2 linked regions of the Variovorax paradoxus EPS genome follow. The protein of the gene in region 1 interacts with the protein of each later gene in a pairwise test. Links are inferred from orthologs where the notes say so. Each region holds a gene or a part of one and is shown on either strand. Other genes may lie near its edges.

Region 1 (4,132 bases):
TCGTGCCCGCCGGTACGCCGGCACCGGTCGTCGAGCGGCTGCACACGGAGATCCGCAAGATCCTCGCAACGCCCGAAATGCAGGACAAGCTCAAGGGCTTCGGCATGGAGCCAGCGGATCTCTCGACGGCGCAGATCGCGGCGTTCCAGAAGGCCGAGGTCGAGAAATGGGCCGGGGTGATCAAGGCTGCCGGCATCAAGGCGGAGTAAGTAGTTCGCCGCCGGCCGGCACCCACGCACAACCGAGGGAAGTTTCCTACGCTTCTTGGGGAGGGCGCTTTATAGAATGCCCCTCCGATCCGCATTCGAGGCTTCCCACAACGTGTCCGACCGCTCCGCAGTTCTGCCCCAATACCTGTTCCCCAAGCAGGCCCTGACCAATTTCGCCGGCTGGGTCGCGGGGAAGGAACGCGGTGCCGTCACGACGTGGATCATTCGCCGCTTCGTCGCCAAGTACGGTGTCGACATGGGCGAGGCGCTCGAGTCCGACATCGAGCACTACAAAAGCTTTAACCAGTTCTTCACGCGCGCGCTCAAGCCCGGCATGCGCCCGCTCGCGCAGGCCGACCTCGTCAGCCCCGTGGACGGCGCCATCAGCCAGTTCGGCGCGATCGAGGGCGACCAGATCTTCCAGGCCAAGGGCCACAACTACACGACCACCGCGCTGGTCGGCGGCGACGCCGCGCTGGCCGCGAAGTTCGCGCACGGCAGCTTCGCCACGCTCTATCTGAGCCCCAAGGACTACCACCGCATCCACATGCCGTGCGACGGGCGGCTCGTGCGCATGATCCACGTGCCCGGCGACCTGTTCTCGGTGAACCCGACCACCGCGCGCGGCGTGCCCGGCCTCTTTGCGCGCAACGAGCGCGTGGTGTGCGTCTTCGAATCGGCGCGCGGCCCCTTCGTGCTGGTGCTCGTGGGCGCCACCATCGTCGGCAGCATGGCCACCGTGTGGCACGGCGTGGTGAATCCGCCGCGCGTGGGCGAGTTGCGCGAGTGGCATTACAACGACCAGCAGATCGACATCAAGAAGGGCGACGAGATGGGCCGTTTCTTGCTCGGCTCCACCGTCGTCATGCTGTTCCCGGCGCCTGCATTGGCGTTCAACCCCGACTGGTCGCCCACCCGCGCGATCCGCTTGGGCGAAGCCATGGCCGACTACACGAATTTGTGAGGCTTTGTCTCACAGCCCGCATGCAGCATGCCCTTACAGCTATAAAACTAGTAGCATCCACATCGTTTGCGCTATAGTCGCCGGCCAGCGGGACGGTCCATAACCAATCACAAACAAGAGCGCGCGGCATCGGCCAGCCCCAGGCCAGCGGCCCGCCCAGCTTCGAGGAGATGATGTCGATGAGTACCAAGGAAAACGCAGCCGTCAGCCAGTTGCTCGCATTGCTCGAAGCCCGCTATGCGCTGCGTGTGCTCTGGGCCCTGCGCGACGGCCATGCCCAGACCTTTCGCCTGCTGCAGGACAGCGTGGGCGGCATCACTCCCAACACCCTGAACACCCGCATCAAGGAACTGCGCGAGGCCGGCATCGTGAGCCACGGCAGCGACGGTTATTGCCTCACCTTGAGCGGGCAGGACCTGCTCAAGCGGCTGTCCGACCTGCAGGCCTTTGCCGGCAAATGGCAGTTGGGGCAGCTCAAGAAGGCGGCCGCACCGGCTGCTCCCGCGGCCACTGCGCCAGCCGCTCCCGTTGCGCCTCCGGCCTCCTCGCCGCCTCCCCCGCCCCCCGCACCGCCCGCAGACACGACGAACTGAAGAGGCCGTCAGCCGGCATCGGTAAACTCCGCGCCTTCGATCCAATTCACCATTCATCGACGCAAGGAGCGTTTTCCCATGCCTACCACTCCCTCCGGCCTCCAGTACGAAGACACCGAAGTCGGCACCGGCGCCGAAGCCAAGGCTGGCCAGCACGTGCATGTGCACTACACCGGCTGGCTCTACAACGACGGCGTGCAAGGCGCCAAGTTCGATTCGAGCCGCGACCGCAACGACCCCTTCGCGTTCTCGCTGGGCGCAGGCCAGGTCATCAAGGGCTGGGACGAAGGCGTCGCCGGCATGAAGATCGGCGGCAAGCGCACGCTGATCATTCCCGCATCGCTGGGCTATGGCGCCCGCGGCGCCGGTGGCGTGATCCCCCCGAACGCCACGCTGAAGTTCGACGTCGAACTGCTCGACGCGCACTGATCGCTCACTGCCCACGTTGGCGAACAGGCCCGATTTCGGGCCTTTTTCATGCCTCCACGGCCCCTTTTTCCGCATTTTTTCGCTTGAAATGCCTCTGGCCAGCCCCAAGTGGCTGGCTATCGTTTGTTTTCCGGCGCACGCCGTTCTTTGAAAAATGTCTGACCCGCAACAATCCGCACAGAATTCACAAATGCTGCAAGGCGAGCCCAGTCCCGAAGAACTGGAGGCCGCGCAGGCCGCCAATGAAGCCGACGCTTTGGCCGCGGCGCAAGGCGAGCTGGCTGCGCTGCAAGCCAAGAACGCCGAATTGGCCGATCAATACCTGCGCGCCCAGGCCGACGTTCAAAACGCCCGCCGCCGCGCCGACGACGAAATCACCAAGGCCCGCAAATTCGCGGTCGAGGCCTTTGCCGAAAGCCTGCTCCCGGTCACCGACAGCCTGGAAGCCGGCCTCGCCATCAAGGACGCCACCCCCGAGCAGATCCGCGAAGGCGCCGAAGCCACGCTGCGCCAGTTGAAGAGCGCGCTCGAACGCAACAAGGTGATCGAAGTGGCGCCCGCCGCAGGCACCAGGTTCGATCCGCATCAGCACCAGGCCATCTCGGTGGTGCCCGCTCCCGAGCAGGAACCCAACACCGTGGTGAGCGTGCTCCAGAAGGGCTACACCATCAACGAGCGCGTGCTGCGCCCGGCGCTGGTCACGGTCAGCGCGCCGAAGTAAGTCGTCCGCACATCCGCACACACGATTCCCACAGGAAATCCCCGCTCCATCCCCTTGAATCGAGCCGGGTTATCCACAAGTTCATAACAACATTTTTTTCAGGCTTTCAGGAGTAAAGAACATGGCAAAGATCATCGGCATCGACCTCGGCACCACCAACTCGTGCGTGTCGATCATGGAAGGCAACACCACGCGTGTGATCGAGAACTCGGAAGGTGCCCGCACCACGCCGTCGATCGTCGCGTACCAGGAAGACGGTGAAGTGCTGGTCGGTGCCTCGGCCAAGCGCCAGGCGGTCACCAACCCCAAGAACACGCTGTACGCGATCAAGCGTTTGATCGGCCGCAAGTTCGAGGAAAAGGAAGTGCAGAAGGACATCGACCTGATGCCCTACACCATCGCCAAGGCCGACAACGGCGACGCATGGGTCGAAGTGCGCGGCAAGAAGATGGCGCCGCAGCAGGTCAGCGCCGACATCCTGCGCAAGATGAAGAAGACCGCCGAAGACTATCTCGGCGAAACCATCACCGAAGCCGTGATCACGGTGCCGGCGTACTTCAACGACGCACAGCGCCAAGCCACCAAGGATGCCGGCCGCATCGCGGGCCTGGACGTCAAGCGCATCATCAACGAGCCCACCGCTGCGGCCCTGGCCTTCGGCCTGGACAAGCAGGACAAGGCCGATCGCAAGATCGCCGTGTATGACCTGGGCGGCGGCACCTTCGACGTGTCGATCATCGAAATTGCAGACGTGGACGGCGAGAAGCAGTTCGAAGTGCTGTCGACCAATGGCGACACCTTCCTCGGCGGTGAAGACTTCGACCAGCGCATCATCGACTACATCATTGCCGAGTTCAAAAAGGAACAGGGCGTCGACCTGAGCAAGGACGTGCTGGCACTGCAGCGCCTGAAGGAAGCTGCTGAAAAGGCCAAGATCGAACTGTCGAACAGCGCGCAGACCGATATCAACCTGCCCTACATCACGGCCGATGCCTCGGGTCCGAAGCACCTGAACATCAAGCTCACCCGCGCCAAGCTGGAGAGCCTGGTCGACGAACTGGTCGAGCGCACCATCGCGCCCTGCCGCCTGGCCATCAAGGATGCCGGCATCAGCGTGAGCGACATCAACGACGTGATCCTGGTCGGCGGCATGACCCGCATGCCCAAGGTGCAGGAAAAGGTGAAGGCCTTCTTCGGCAAGGAACCGCGCAAGGAC
Region 2 (4,140 bases), 4.4 Mb from region 1 along the record:
TGCGCGCGGAGTGGGACATCGCGCGGTATCTGCGCAGCGGGCGGCTGGTGCAGGTGCTGGCCAACTACCGCACGCCCGATGCCGACATCTACGCGGTGTACCCCCAACGTCATCAGCTCTCGGCGCGCGTGAGAGCTTTCGTTGACTTCATCGCAACCGCGCTCGAAAACGGCAGCATCCGGTGACACCTGCAGAGGGACTGCAGCGACACGGATCAACGGCTTTCTGCTACCGTATTTTTCATCGCTGACAGCTCACCGGAGAACCGCTCATGCCGCTTCGCCCGCCACCGATCCTGCCACCCAGCTTCGTACCGCCGTACCTGCTGGACCGGCTCGCGGCGCATGCCGATGCGCCCGTCAGTGCGCGCGCGGCCAACACGCTGATGATCGACCGCGAGCATCGCGGACTGCGCGAATTTCTCGCGCCCCAGATCTCGTCGGCGCCCTCGCCGCCCTACGCGAAGCGCGGCTCGCCCGAACGCAAGATCCATGACGCGGGCAACACCACGCAACTGCCCGGCAAGCTGATCCGCACCGAAGGCCAGGCCGCGAGCAAGGACCTCGCGGTCGACGAGGCCTACGACGCGCTCGGTGCCACATGGCGCCTGTACCACGACATCTACGAGCGCAACTCCATCGACGGCGCGGGCATGTCGCTCACGGGCAGCGTGCACTACGGCAACGACTACGACAACGCTTTCTGGAATGGCACGCAGATGGTGTTCGGCGACGGCGATGGCGAGGTGTTCAACCGCTTCACCATCGCGGTGGACATCATCGGCCACGAGCTCACGCACGGCGTGATCGACCACGAGTCCGCGCTGGTCTACCAAGGCCAGTCGGGCGCGCTCAACGAATCGATCTGCGACGTGTTCGGCGCACTCGTGAAGCAGCACGTGCTCCAGCAGACCGCGCAGCAGGCCGACTGGCTGGTGGGCGCGGGGCTCTTCAAGGAGACGGTGAAGGCGCGCGCGCTGCGCTCGATGGCCGAGCCCGGCACCGCCTACGACGACCCGGTGCTCGGCAAGGACCCGCAGCCCGCGCACATGAAGGACATCGTCGTCACGCGGCAGGACAATGGCGGCGTGCACATCAATTCCGGCATTCCGAACCGCGCCTTCTACCTGGCCGCAACCGCCATCGACGGTCCGGCATGGGAGACGGCCGGGCGCATCTGGTACGACACCGTGTGCGACCGCCGGTTGAAGCAGGATGCGGATTTCGCCGCCTTCGCCGAACTGACCGGGAGCGCCGCCGCCAAGCGCTTCAGTGCCGGCAGCGCGGCGCACAAGGCGGTCATCGCCGCATGGAACACCGTGGGAGTCACCGCATCATGATCCAGCTGCCGCCGCTCAATGAAGCCACCATCGTGCGCGTGACGCGCGAGGGCGGTATCGCCTACATGCCGGGCCTTGCGCGTCCGCGCAGCTTTCAACTGGGCGACTGCACCGAAGAGTTGCGCCAGCAGATCGACGACGCGCTGCAAAGCGCCGTGCCGCATGCCGAGGAAAGCAGCGCCACGTCGCCGGGCGGCGACCAGCGCGTCTACCGCGTGGAAGTGGTGATGGAGAACACGGCCACCGCGAACTCGGTCAGTTTCGACGTGCCCGAGACCGAGGCGCCCGCGGCGCTGGTGCATCTTTGGAAGGACGCGGGCAAGCGCCGCTGACCTTCATCCTTTGCCGAGGATCACGGAGCCGATCAGCCACACATTCGCCGCGCTGATCACGCCGAACAGGCCCCAGGCCAGGAGCTTCACCACAGTGCCGTTGGCAAAGCCGCCCATCATCTCGCGGCTGCTCGTGAAGCGAATCAACGGCCACATCGCAAAGGGCAACTGGAAGCTCAGCACCACCTGGCTCAGCACGAGCATCTTGCCGACGCCGCCATCGCCGAACCACCAGACGCCGAGGAACGCCGGCCCCAACGCGAGCGCGCGCGTGAGCAGGCGGCGCTGCCAGCAGGGGATCTTCAGGTCAAGAAAACCTTCCATGATGATCTGGCCCGCGATGGTGCCGGTGAAGGTCGAACTCTGGCCCGAAGCCAGCAGCGCAATGCCGAACAGCGTGGCCGCGAACGCACTGCCGACGATGGGCTCGATGAGCCGGTAGGCATCGTCGATCTCCGTCACCTCCTGGTGGCCGGTCGCGTGAAAGGCGCTGGCCGCGAGCACCATGATGGCCGCGTTGACCAGCAGCGCGAGCGACAGCGACACCACCGCATCGAGCGTGCAGAAGCGCACCGCCTCGCGGCGCGCCGCATCGGTGTCGGCGATGAGCCGCGTCTGCACGATGGACGAGTGCAGGTACAGGTTGTGCGGCATCACGGTGGCGCCGACCACGCCGATGGCGAGGTACAGCGCACCGGGCTGCTGCAGCCGCTCGAAGCTGGGCGCAAAGCCCATCGCCACGCCGAACCAGTTGGGCTGCGACATCGCGAGCTCGACGATGAAGCAGCCCGCGATGGTGCCGACCAGCCCGAGCACGATGGCTTCCACGCGCCGGAAGCCCGCGCCCTGCAGGCCGAGCACGAGCAGCGTGTCGAAGGCCGTGATCGCAATGCCCACCGGAATCGACACGCCGAACAGCAGGTGCAACGCGAGCGCGCTGCCCAGCACCTCGGCGAGATCGCAAGCGACGATGGCCAGCTCGGCGCCGAGCCACAGGAAGCGGTTCACGCGCGGCGAATAATGTTCGCGGCAGGCGCGCGCCAGATCCTTCTGCGCGACCAGCCCGAGGCGCACGCACAGCGTCTGCAGCAACATCGCCGCGAGGCTCGCGAGCAGCACCACGAAGAGCAGGCCGTAGCCGAAGCGCGAGCCCGCCTCGATATCGGTCGCCCAGTTGCCTGGGTCCATGTAGCCCACAGAGACCAGCAGGCCCGGGCCCGCGTAGCGCAGCAGTTTCTTGCCGAAGGGCAGATCTTGCGGAACCGCCACGCTGCCCTTGACCTCGGACGGGCAGAAGGGCGCGGTGGCCGTGCGGGGGAGCGGAAAGAACATGCGCGCGATGATAGGGTGGGGCACCGGGTCTCGTGCGAGACCTGCGCCGCGGCGCCGGATCTTTTAGATTCGACGCTCGCCATCCAATCAACGTCACCCCTTCACATCACCCCGGAGTTCATTCCAATGATTCACGTAGTTGCTGTCCTCACCGCCAAGCCCGGCCAACGCGCCAAGCTGCTCGAAGCCTTTGCCGAAAACCGCGCGGCCGTGCTGGCCGAAGAGGGCTGCATCGAGTACGGCGCAACGATCGATGCGCAAGGCGTTCCCACCTCGAAGGCGAGCTTCGGCCCCGACACCTTCGTGGTGATCGAGAAGTGGGAAACGCTCGCGCACCTGCAGGCCCACGCTGTCGCGCCGCACATGAAAGCGCATGGCGAGAAGACCAGGGAGCTGGTCGAGAGCAAGCTGATCCACGTGCTCGAACCGGTCTGAGGTTCTTCCCTTAGCAGCCTTCGCGCGCGGCGCGGGGCGTGCTACCTTCGCGACCGGGAGCAGAAGACATCTCGGACGAGGAGACTCAAGACATGGCGATCTTCTTCAGACCGCATGGTTTGCACTTGCACGCTTTCGCCGCAAGGCTCGGTGCGCTGGCCGCAGTGCTGCTTGCGGCCGGTTGCGCACAGCTCGGCGCGCCGCCTTACGCCGCCGACTACGAGGCGCTCGACCGCCTCGAGGCCAACAACCCCGGCAAGGTGGCGGTCGCCAAGGTGCAGCCCACCGACCCCAACGACAAGATCAACACCCTGAGCCTGCGCCGCGCCAAGCTGGTGTCGCCCAGCGGCACCTTCGCGCAGTACCTCGAAGACGCGCTGATGCGCGACCTGAGCGAGATCGCGGTCTATGACCCGAAGGCGCCGACCCGCATCGCGGCGCGCATCGTCGTCAACGAACTCGACCTCGGCGTGATCAATGGCACCGGCCGCATGGACGTGGAGGTCACCGTCACGCGCGATGCGGCGCAGAAGCTGCGCAAGACCTACCGCGGCGAGATCGCCTTCGATTCGAGCTACGCGAACATCGTGGCCGTGCCCGCGGGGCAAGCGGCCTATCCAAGGCTGGTTCGTGCGCTGCTTCGGCAGGTGTACGCCGATCCGCAATTCGTTGCGGCCATTGCCGCGTCTGCACCCTGAGGCC

The links. The genes of interacting proteins can lie anywhere in the genome.
Region 2: the proteins of grpE (region 1) and VARPA_RS29775 interact in binary tests that used the Escherichia coli proteins (3 or more experiments, as listed by UniProt). The link is inferred for Variovorax paradoxus EPS from one-to-one orthologs.

What each region holds. Positions count from the first base shown.
Region 1 is NC_014931.1:2,075,941-2,080,072, reverse strand. Bases 1,282-4,132 are described here. They hold grpE (nucleotide exchange factor GrpE), read left to right. Parts: upstream 1,282-2,349; coding sequence 2,350-2,916; downstream 2,917-4,132. Other genes in these bases: dnaK (molecular chaperone DnaK), read left to right, coding at 3,038-4,132; VARPA_RS09460 (FKBP-type peptidyl-prolyl cis-trans isomerase), read left to right, coding at 1,845-2,195; VARPA_RS09465 (winged helix-turn-helix transcriptional regulator), read left to right, coding at 1,353-1,766. In the rest of the region: VARPA_RS09475 (Bug family tripartite tricarboxylate transporter substrate binding protein), read left to right, coding at 1-209; asd (archaetidylserine decarboxylase), read left to right, coding at 322-1,173. UniProt on the Escherichia coli protein: Participates actively in the response to hyperosmotic and heat shock by preventing the aggregation of stress-denatured proteins, in association with DnaK and GrpE. It is the nucleotide exchange factor for DnaK and may function as a thermosensor.
Region 2 is NC_014931.1:6,485,840-6,489,979, forward strand. The notes cover bases 840-3,698. They hold VARPA_RS29775 (Nramp family divalent metal transporter), read right to left. Parts: upstream 3,004-3,698; coding sequence 1,675-3,003; downstream 840-1,674. Other genes in these bases: VARPA_RS29765 (M4 family metallopeptidase), read left to right, coding at 840-1,339; VARPA_RS29770 (protealysin inhibitor emfourin), read left to right, coding at 1,336-1,671; VARPA_RS29780 (putative quinol monooxygenase), read left to right, coding at 3,130-3,438; VARPA_RS29785 (hypothetical protein), read left to right, coding at 3,531-3,698. Outside these bases: VARPA_RS29760 (LysR family transcriptional regulator), read left to right, coding at 1-185; more of VARPA_RS29765, read left to right, coding at 272-839; more of VARPA_RS29785, read left to right, coding at 3,699-4,136. UniProt on the Escherichia coli protein: H(+)-stimulated, divalent metal cation uptake system. Involved in manganese and iron uptake. Can also transport cadmium, cobalt, zinc and to a lesser extent nickel and copper. Involved in response to reactive oxygen.